DNA from 3 places in the Rhodococcus oxybenzonivorans genome. Region 3 is predicted to be linked to each of the others. Evidence: riboswitches for the same ligand, from Rfam matches in the RefSeq annotation. Region 3 holds a riboswitch; each other region holds the start of a gene.
The links. A riboswitch is a leader RNA that binds a small molecule or an ion and turns the genes downstream of it on or off. The one in region 3 is predicted to bind cobalamin.

Region 1 (3,272 bases), 1.3 Mb from region 3:
GGTCGTTCCTCGAGCCCGAGGTCGTGGTCCATCTTGGCGGCCCGCATCAGCGTCCAGATCTGCTGGCGGATGGCCGGCAGCTTCGACGGGTCGAGGGCGGAGATGTTGGAGTGCTCGTCCAGGAGCTGTTCGAGCCGGGAGATGTCGCCGTAGCTCTCGGCGCGGGCCATCGGCGGAATCAGGTGATCGACCAGGGTGGCGTGCGCACGCCGTTTGGCCTGTGTGCCCTCGCCGGGATCGTTGACCAGGAACGGGTAGATGAGCGGGAGGTCGCCGAGGGCGGCGTCGGTGCCGCACGACGCCGACATGCCGAGGGTCTTGCCGGGCAGCCATTCGAGGTTGCCGTGCTTGCCGAGGTGCACCACCGCGTCGGCGCCGAAACCACCGTCCGCGGTCTGCGCGGCGATCCAGCGGTAGGCGGCGAGGTAGTGGTGGCTCGGCGGCAGGTCCGGGTCGTGGTAGATGGCCACCGGCTTCTCCCCGAAACCGCGGGGCGGCTGCACCATGAGCACCAGGTTGCCGAACTGCATTGCGGCGATGACGATTTCACCGTCGGGGTCCTGGGAGCGGTCGACGTACAATTCGCCCGGTGCCGGGCCCCAGTGTTCCTCGACCCCGTCGCGCAGGTCCGCGGGCAACGCCGAGAACCATTCCCGGTAGCGGGCGGCGGAAATGCGGATCGGATTGCCCTCGAGCTGCTCGGCCGTCAACCAGTCGGGGTCCTGGCCGCCCGCGGCGATCAGGGCGTGGATGAGCGCGTCCCCGTCCTGCGCGGCGAGACCGGGCACCGCGTCCGGGCCGTCGTCCGGGCCGAGGTCGTACCCGGCCGCCCGCATGTCGGTGAGCAGGCGGATCGCGCTCGCGGGGGTGTCGAGACCGACCGCGTTGCCGATCCGCGCGTGCTTGGTGGGATACGCCGACAGCATCAGGGCTATGCGACGTTCGGACGCCGGAATATGGCGCAGGCGGGCGTGCCGGACGGCGATACCGGCCACCCGGGATGCCCGTTCGGCGTCGGGCACATACGTGGACAGCCCGTCCGCGTCGATCTCCTTGAACGAGAACGGCACCGTGATGAGGCGTCCGTCGAACTCGGGCACCGCGACCTGGGTGGCGACGTCGAGCGGGGAGAGTCCGTCGTCGTTGGACTCCCACGACTCCCGGCTGCTCGTCAGGCACAGCCCCTGCAGGATCGGCACGTCCAACGCGGCGAGCGCGGCGACATCCCACGCTTCGTCGTCGCCGCCGGCGGACGCACCGGCGGGCTTGGTGCCGCCTGCGGCGAGCACGGTAACCACCATGGCGTCGGCGCGGCGCAGCGTCTGCAGCAGCTCGGGCTCGGCGGTGCGCAGCGACGCGCAGTAGATCGGCAGCGGGTTGCCCCCGGCAGCATCGATCGCGGCGCACAGCGCCTCGATGTAGCGGGTGTTCCCCGCCAGGTGCTGGGCTCGGTAATAGAGCACGGCGATGGTGGGGCGCTGCGCTTCGGGCTCGACGGCGAACGGGGCCAGACCCCAGCTCGGCAGATGCACGGGCGCCTCGAAACCGTGACCGGTGAGCAGGACCGTGTCGGACAGGAAGTGGTGCAGTTGGGCGAGGTTGTCGGCTCCGCCCTCGGCCAGATAGTTGTGCGCCTCCGCGGCGACGCCGGCGGTCACCGTCGAGCACTCCATCAACTCGGCGTCGGGAGCGTGCTCACCGCCCAGGACCACCACCGGCAGGCCACTGGCCAGCACCGCGTCGAGCCCGTCCTCCCACGCCCGGCGGCCACCGAGAATCCGGACCACGACGAGGTCTACGCCCGCGAGCAGTCCCGGCAGGTCCTCCTCGACCAGCAACCGTGCCGGGTTGGCCCAGCGGTAGTCCGCTTTGCTGGCACGTGCGCTGAGCAGGTCGGTGTCGGAGGTGGAGAGCAGCAGGATCACAGGTGGAGCCTTCCTGGGGTGTCGCGCCCCGTGGCGGTGGTTGCCGAAAACCGGGTCGGTTTCGGAACCGTGGGTCAACAGGACGGCAGGTGAGGGTCTGGCTCGCCCACCGGGTTCGGCGAGCTCACAGTGGCGCGACCGCACCGGAATTGCACCGGCTTCCTCTCCTGCTGCCGCAAGTGCTCGTGATGCTACCGGGCGGCCGACGTAACCTGGGACCATGGTCGCCCCTCGTTCCCGCCCCGACGCCTGCCCGGGGGCGCTGCAGGTCCATCAGGCCGCCGACGGTCCGCTCGCCCGCGTGCGGTTGCCCGGTGGTGTTCTCACGCCCGCGCAGCTGCAGGTGCTCGCGGAGTCGGCCCGCGACCTCGGGAACGGGGAGATCGGACTGACCTCCCGCGGCAACGTGCAGCTTCGCGCCGTCGGCGATCCCCCGGAGTTCGCGAGGAGGCTCGCAGACACCGGCCTGCTGCCCTCGCACACCCACGAACGGGTACGCAACATCCTCGCCTCGCCGTTGACGGGTCGCATCGGTGGCGTCGCCGACCTGCGGGACGTGGTCGACGAACTCGACCGGAGTTTGTGCGCCGACACCGCGCTGGCCGACCTCCCCGGCCGTGTCCTCTTCACCCTCGACGACGGCCGCGGTGACGTGTCCGCGCTCGGCGGCGATTTCGGTATACACGCGGTGAGCGAGACCGAGGTGGCGTTGGTGCTGGCCGGCCGCGACAGCGGGGCCCGGATTTCCGCGACCGAGTCGGTGCACGTGCTGCTCGACGCGGCCCGCACCTTCCTCGGCCTGCGCGACGGGCAGTGGCGGCTGTCCGAGATCGACGACGGCGTCGAACGGACCCTTACCGCCCTAGCCCTTGCGCCCACCGCACAACCGGTGACCGGGTTCGCCGAGCACCGGCCCCCGATCGGGTGGCTGGATCAGCCGGACGGCACCGTCACGCTCGGCGGCGGCCTCGCGTTCGGGGTCCTCGACTCGAGGATGGCGGAGTTCCTCGCCGCGGTGGATAAACCAGTGATCGTCACCCCGTGGAGGTCGGTGCTGCTGTGCGATCTCGACGAGTGGTCCGCCGAGCAGGTGGTCCGTGTCCTCGCACCGATGGGCCTGATCTTCGACGAGAACTCCCCCTGGTTGAACGTCACTGCCTGCACGGGCAGGCCGGGCTGTGACAAGGCGCTCGCCGACGTGCGCACCGACGCCCGCGACGCCGTTCTCGGGGGCGAGCTCCCCGTCGCCGGGAGGCAACACTGGTCGGGTTGCGACCGCTGTTGCGGGCGTCCCAAGGGTGAGGTGACCGATGTCGTTGCGACCGCAACCGGTTACCGGGTGGACCA
Region 2 (3,272 bases), 3.2 Mb from region 3:
CCACGCACCGTTGATCAACCACTGGTGGCAGGTCCCGCTGTACGTCAGCCCCCGCGGTCTCACGACGTCGACAGTCCCGTACGGCACCGACTGCTTCGATATCGAATTCGACTTCGCCGACCATCGACTGGTGATCCGCACGAGCACGGGCGGCAGCGGGACGGTTGCCCTCGAACCGAAGTCGGTGGCCGACTTCTACACAGAGACGATGGACACGCTGGCCGAACTGGGTGTGGCGACCACCATTCGGGCCCGGCCCAACGAGGTGAACCCAGCCGTCCCGTTCGCGGAGGACACCCAACACTGCTCGTACGACGGTGAGTCGGTGTACCGGTTTTGGCGACAGCTCGTGCAGGCGGACCGGGTGTTGCACGAGTTCCGTTCGCATTTCATCGGTAAGGTCAGTCCCGTGCACTTTTTTTGGGGTGCGCTCGACCTGGCCTGCACCCGGTTCTCCGGGAAAACCGCGCCCACTCACCCTGGGGGAGCGCCGAACTGCGGAGACTGGGTGATGGTCGAGGGCTACTCGCACGAGCTGAGCAGCTGCGGTTTCTGGCCCGGTGGTGGCGCCGAAGGCGCGTTCTATGCGTACGCCTACCCGGAACCGGATGGCTTCGCCGACTACCCGGTCGGGCCCGACGGAGCCCTCTACAGCGGAGAGTTCCGGCAATTCTTGCTGCCGTATGAGGCCGTGCGAACTGCAGACGATCCGGATCTGGCACTGCTGACGTTCCTGCACAGCACCTACGACGCGGCTGCCGAACTGGGTGGCTGGGACCGGGCCGCCCTGGAGGCGGACCCGGCCCGATGGGACAAATTCCGTTGACGCCCTGAAAGGCGGGTCAGCCGGCGTTCGCCGACGCGGGCGCCTGCGCCCGGCTGGCACGCTCGGTGAGGAAGGCGAACACGAGACCGAGAGCGAGCCAGAGGGTTGCCTGGGTGGCGAGGGATGCGAGGCGGAAATCCCACAGCAGGCCGGCCGGGAAGTCGTCGCCCACCTCGTCGACGGTAGGCAGAATCAGATATCCGACCGTGACCACGACCAGGAATGCGGCCACCGGGGCCGCGATGCGCGTCGACAGGAATTCCTGAGCAGCTACCGCCTTCGCCGCGAATACCGACGCGACCACGGCGAGCAGACCCAGCACCACCACGGCGAGCCACAGCCAGGTGCGACTGGTGATGGTCTCGGGATCGCCGACGGCCGGCGGATTGGCCGGGTACTTGAAGAACGGAACGGCTTCGATCGCCAGCCACCCGAGTGACGCGAGCACCATACCGAGCACCGGACCCGAAAGCGTGGTCACCCTGCGCGCGTAGTGCGCGACGACGGCAAATATCGCCCCGAGCGCCAGTCCGGCGAGTGACGTCGCGAGGAACAGACCGAACCGCTGTCCGTTGCGACTGACCAGGGCTTCTTCCTCGTCGTGCGAATGGCCAGCCGGTGCACTCGATTCCGCCCCGTGCGAGTGGTCGGCGCTGCCCGCTTCCTCGATCGCGATGGCGGCGTCGATGTGCGATTCGCCGAGGACGAATGCCACGCCGCCGGCGAGGATTCCGGCAATCAACCCTGCAAGCAGACCGCGAATCAGTAACTTCCCGAAGGACTCGCTCAGTGTCATGTTCGCGGACGACTCGTTCAGTGGCACGGCAGGCCCAGCAGGTGGCGCCCGTCATGCATCAGTTCGTGCATGTACATGCCACTGCGCGAAATCGCGCCCTGGTCGAATCCCACGAGGTAGAGAGCAAGCATCGCGAAAAGTACGATCGCGAACGAGATGACGGCGAGCCGGGTCGAATCGACCGATGCGCCGGGTGCGTAGACGAGTGCCATGGTTCCTCCTGGGATGTCGCGTCCCCTAGGTTCATGCGATGGCCGCAGTATCTGGCTGTCGAGGTGGTTCCCGCATCTTGCCGTGGCCTAGCTGAGGGACTACTCCGATTTACAGTGGCGCGACCGCTCCGGTTTTGCACCGGATTCCTGCCGAACCATCGCTTTGTCTTGCGAACTTTCGCACCCGGCGGGCCGCCGTGTCAATGTTCGCCTCGAGGTTTGTGTCGAGCAGGTCCTCAACGGTCGGCCGCTGCCGAGACGTCGAGAACCACCTCGAACTCGAGCAGAGACGCGCCGGACGCCACCGGCTTCTGCCGCTCACCAGCGTGCGCTTCCCGTGCAGGGCCGTCGCGCCACGCCTCGAACGCCTCTTCGCTCTCCCACTGGGTGACGACGAAGTAGCGGTTCTCGCCCTTGACCGGGCGCAGAAGCTGGAACCCGAGAAAGCCTGGGGAATTCTCGACGGCATGCGCGCGTCCTGCGAAGCGCTTCTCCAGTTCGGGGCCCGCACCCTCGGGAACTTCGATTGCATTGATCTTCACCACTGCCATGCTTGGGGAGGGTACTCCGCTAGCGTCGCAGTCGTGGTGGGTGAGAGTGCGTTGCACGACGAGGGCGGCACCGGACGACCGATTCTGCTGCTGCACGGGTTGATGGGCAGTGCGCGGACGTGGCGCAGGCAGGTTCCGTGGCTGCGCGAACACGGCCACGTCTACACGTTCGACGCTGCAGGCCACGGCCGTCCCGCCCCGCCCGTGCTGTCGACGGAAGCATTCGTCGAAGACCTGGCGGCGGCATTGAGTCCGGTCGCCGAGCCGCTGGTCGTCATCGGGCATTCGATGGGCGCCTTGCACGCGTGGTGCCTGGCCGCCGAGTTCCCGGAGAAGGTCGCCGCTCTCGTTCTCGAAGACATGGCGCCTGATTTTCGTGGCCGTACCGCCGACGACTGGGCGGCGATGATCTCGAACTGGCCGCAACCGTTCGAGACGCGTAAGGCCTTGGTCGAGTACTTCGGACCTGTCGCGGGTCAGTACTTCCTCGACTCGTTCGAGCAGCGAGACGACGGCTGGTACCTGCATGGCGAGGTCGAAACGTTCCGCGCCATCTCCGCCGAGTGGGGTGACCGGCACTTCTGGGCTCAGTGGGCCTCGATCACGGTGCCGGCGCTGCTGATCGAGGGCGAGTACACCATCACCCCCGAGGGGCAGATGCGGAAGATGGCAGAGCGGCATCCCCACGCCGAATACGTCCGCATCGAGGAAGCCGGGCACCTCGTCCACGACGATCAGCCCGAGCAGTACCGGAAAGTGGTCGAGGAATTCCTGCACGAACTGACCTGAGCGCACGGTTGCGCAGAGGTTTGTCAGCTGCGGACGCAATCGTGGAGGTTTCCAGCAATCTTCTCAGCGTCTGTGCCCGATCGTGAGGGCACCTAGCT
Region 3 (3,272 bases):
GCACCGAGCAGCGCGGCGACCGGTAACAATCTGGCGGCGCGAATACCGACGACGTAGCCGGCCAGGTGTGGCACGAGGAGGCCGATGAAGCCGATACCCCCGGCGACCGAGACTGCTGCGCCGGCCAGTAGTGACACGCCCAGCAGGTGGACGATCCGGAAGCGGGGAACGTTCATGCCGAGCGCGGCCGCTCCGTCGTCCCCGGTCTGCAGCACGTCGATCCGGCGGGCACTCCACAGCATGGCAGTGCCGACCGTCGCGAGCGCCGACACGGGAAAAATCATCGTCGACCAGCGCGCGTCACCGAATCCGCCTGCGAGCCAATGCATCACCGAACCGAGTTGCCGTTCGTCGGCGAGCACGAGGAGCGAGAAGGTGATCAGCGCCGAGAAGACCTGTGCCAGCGCGACACCGACGAGGATGATCGCAGTGGGTTGCGGATACCGTCCGCCGATTGCCAGCGACAGGAACAACGGCACCATCGCGCCGACGAACGCCGCCACGGGAACGGTGAAGACCCCGAGCATTCCGGCGCCGAACCCGAGCACCGTCACGATCACCACACCGAAACCGGCACCCGAGGACACGCCGAGCAGGTATGGGTCGGCCAGCGGGTTGCGGGTCACGAGCTGCGCCACCGCACCGGACAGTGCCAGCGCGGCGCCCACCGTCGCCGCGGTCAATGCCCGCGGCAGACGAGAACCGACGACGATGGATTCCCGTGCCTGCGACCACCAGACGTCGAACACACCGGGCAGCATCCGGTTCACCACGATCGCCCAGACGTCACCCACCGGTATGCGCACCGAACCGAACGACACGGCGAGCCCGATCACGAACAGCGTGGTCAGCACCAGAAGTACGATCAGCCCGGCAAATCCGAGAGGGGAACGAGCTGAGGGCGAGGATGGGCGCACCTCGGTCCGTTCGGTGAGCGCCGTCATCGCGTGGAGAAGGCGCCGGGATGGACGGCGCGCGCGATGGTCTCGACCGACCGCACGAGACGCGGGCTCTCGAAGAAGTCGTCGAGCGGTACGACGACGAAGCGGCCTGCCTTCACGGCAGGGGTCGCCGACATGATCGGGTGTGCGGTCAGGAAGTCGATCTTGTGCTGCGCACTCGTCGCGCCGTAGTCGAGGACGACGATCACCTCGGGACTGCGTTCTCCGACAATCTCCCAGGTGGCCGTCGAAAACGGTTTCTGCCCCTCGGAAAAGATGTTCGCGGCACCCGCATGGTCCGCGATGAGCTGACCGATTCCGACACCGCCGACAGTCAGCGGGACGTTCTCGCCGGAATCGTAGAAGAACACCGGGACGGCGGTACTGCCCGCAAGTGTCGCGCGCACGGACTGCAATCCGGACGTCACTCGGTCGCTGATCGCATGCGCCCTGTCCGGAACTGCGAGGATTTCGCCCAGCTGTGTGAAGTCGTCCCGCAGCAGAGCGATGTCGGGGAAGCCCTGCCCGCAGTACTCGGAGAACAGGAATGTAGGAATGCCGTGCTCGGCGAGGAACTCTCGTGAACGCCCCTCCTTCTCGTCGAATGCGCTCCGCATTCCCCCCACCACCAGGTCTGGCTCGAGGTCGAGCAACTGCTCTCGCGTCGGATACTCCTTCGACCGATGCGGGATCTTCGCGAATTCCTCGGCGAATGGGGGTAGCGGGGTGGCGTCGCCGTACCCGGTGCCGACGATACGGTCGCCGACACCCATCTCGATCAGAACCTCGGTGACGTGATCGTTCATGCTGACGATGCGCTGGGGTGGTGCATCGAAGCTCTGCGTGAGCGAACAGTTGGTGATCGTCACCGCGGCGGTAAACGACTCGGCGGAAGTAGTGCCCGGGCCAGGTTCCCCACGCGAGCAGGCGGCAGCGAGCAGCACTGCCACGGCGGCGGTGAGCAATCCGAACCTTCGGAACAACGGACGGTGCATGTAAACCTCATTGCGGCTCAGAGCCACGAATGAAAGTCGTGCAGGTCACTCCACGACCGGAGTCGCAGTGCGCCTGCGGGACTCCGCTTCGTAGACCACGACGAATGGATGTCGCACACCACACACCGGGTAATCGGGCTCGCCACCGGAAAATACTCCGATGGCCCACCGTTGCGGGTCAGCGCCGGATTCGGACCGGCTTCCCCCATGTGTGTGGCTGCACGTGCACATCCGAGTATGCATCATGGCGCGGGAGCCGGATCACACCACCGCCGCTCACCGCCGCACGCGCACTACAGTCGGCAGTCGCACAATGCCGACCACGACCCGGAGATGACGCATGACACGTTGGGCCTCGACTGTTGTTTCCCGGCGATGGTGGATTCTGGTGCTTGCCGTGGCCGCCGTACTGGTGAGCGGCGTCTGGGGTACGGGGGTGTTCGCGAAATTGGGCTCGGGCGGCTACACCGACCCGGGCAGCGAGTCCGCTGAAGTGGCGAGGATCGTCGAGGCCAACCTGGGTCCGCAGACCGCGGACATCATCGTCGTCTACACCGCGCCCGAAGGGAGAACGCTCGACGACATCGGTCCCGAGGTGACGGCCGATCTCGAACGGTTCGCCGCCGAGGTCCCCACGCACAAGATCACCTCATACTGGACCGCGGACACCACGACGAAGCAGCGGATGGTGTCGGAGGACGGCACCAAGGCGTCGGCCGCGGTCACCGTCGACCCCGAAGCCGGAATCACGGTGGCCGCCTTCGACGGCCTGCTACCCAAGCTCGAAGTCGAGGGCATCGACACCGAATTCGCGGGCAACTCGGTGGTGGGTGTGGCTTTCAACAACCGGCTCCAGCAGGATCTGGTGCTGGCGGAGGCGATTGCGCTTCCCATCACACTGGTCCTGCTGGTCTTCCTCTTCGGCGGCGTGGTCGCCGCGGCCGTACCCGTCTTCGTCGGACTGCTCTCCATCTTCAGCGCGCTGGCCACCCTTCGGGTGCTCACCCTGTTCACCGACGTCAACTCCTTCGCGATCAATGTCGCCTCTCTGCTCGGTCTCGGGTTGGCAATCGACTACGGGCTCTTCGTCGTCGGACGTTTCCGTGAAGAACTGGAGTCGGGCGCCGACACTGCCGAGGCCACCCGGCGCACCGTGCTCACGGCCGGCCGCACCGTTCTGTTCTCCGGACTGCTGCTGGTGTGCGCCTTCTCGGGCATGCTCGTGTTTCCCCAGGACGTCATCGCATCGCTGGGATTCGGTGCCATGGCCGCGGTCGCGAGTGCGGCGCTGCTGTCCCTGACCGCCGTCCCCGCTCTCCTCGCGATCCTCGGCCCA

Region 1: another riboswitch for cobalamin. It lies ahead of cobN (cobaltochelatase subunit CobN); the one in region 3 lies ahead of CBI38_RS19760 (ABC transporter substrate-binding protein).
Region 2: another riboswitch for cobalamin. It lies ahead of CBI38_RS03765 (CbtB domain-containing protein); the one in region 3 lies ahead of CBI38_RS19760 (ABC transporter substrate-binding protein).

The regions. Positions count from the first base shown of each region.
Region 1 is NZ_CP021354.1:2,893,295-2,896,566, reverse strand. Features, by position in the region: gene cobN (cobaltochelatase subunit CobN) at 1-1,925, opposite strand, end outside; cobalamin riboswitch at 1,997-2,139, opposite strand; gene cobG (precorrin-3B synthase) at 2,146-3,272, shown strand, end outside.
Region 2 is NZ_CP021354.1:760,940-764,211, forward strand. Features, by position in the region: gene CBI38_RS03755 (DUF5996 family protein) at 1-826, shown strand, start outside; gene CBI38_RS03760 (CbtA family protein) at 843-1,622, opposite strand; gene CBI38_RS03765 (CbtB domain-containing protein) at 1,640-1,834, opposite strand; cobalamin riboswitch at 1,858-2,009, opposite strand; gene mhuD (mycobilin-forming heme oxygenase MhuD) at 2,071-2,385, opposite strand; gene CBI38_RS03775 (alpha/beta fold hydrolase) at 2,419-3,174, shown strand; gene CBI38_RS03780 (HhH-GPD family protein) at 3,267-3,272, opposite strand, start outside.
Region 3 is NZ_CP021354.1:4,181,470-4,184,741, forward strand. Features, by position in the region: gene CBI38_RS19755 (FecCD family ABC transporter permease) at 1-944, opposite strand, end outside; gene CBI38_RS19760 (ABC transporter substrate-binding protein) at 941-1,936, opposite strand; cobalamin riboswitch at 2,044-2,191, opposite strand; gene CBI38_RS19765 (MMPL family transporter) at 2,277-3,272, shown strand, end outside.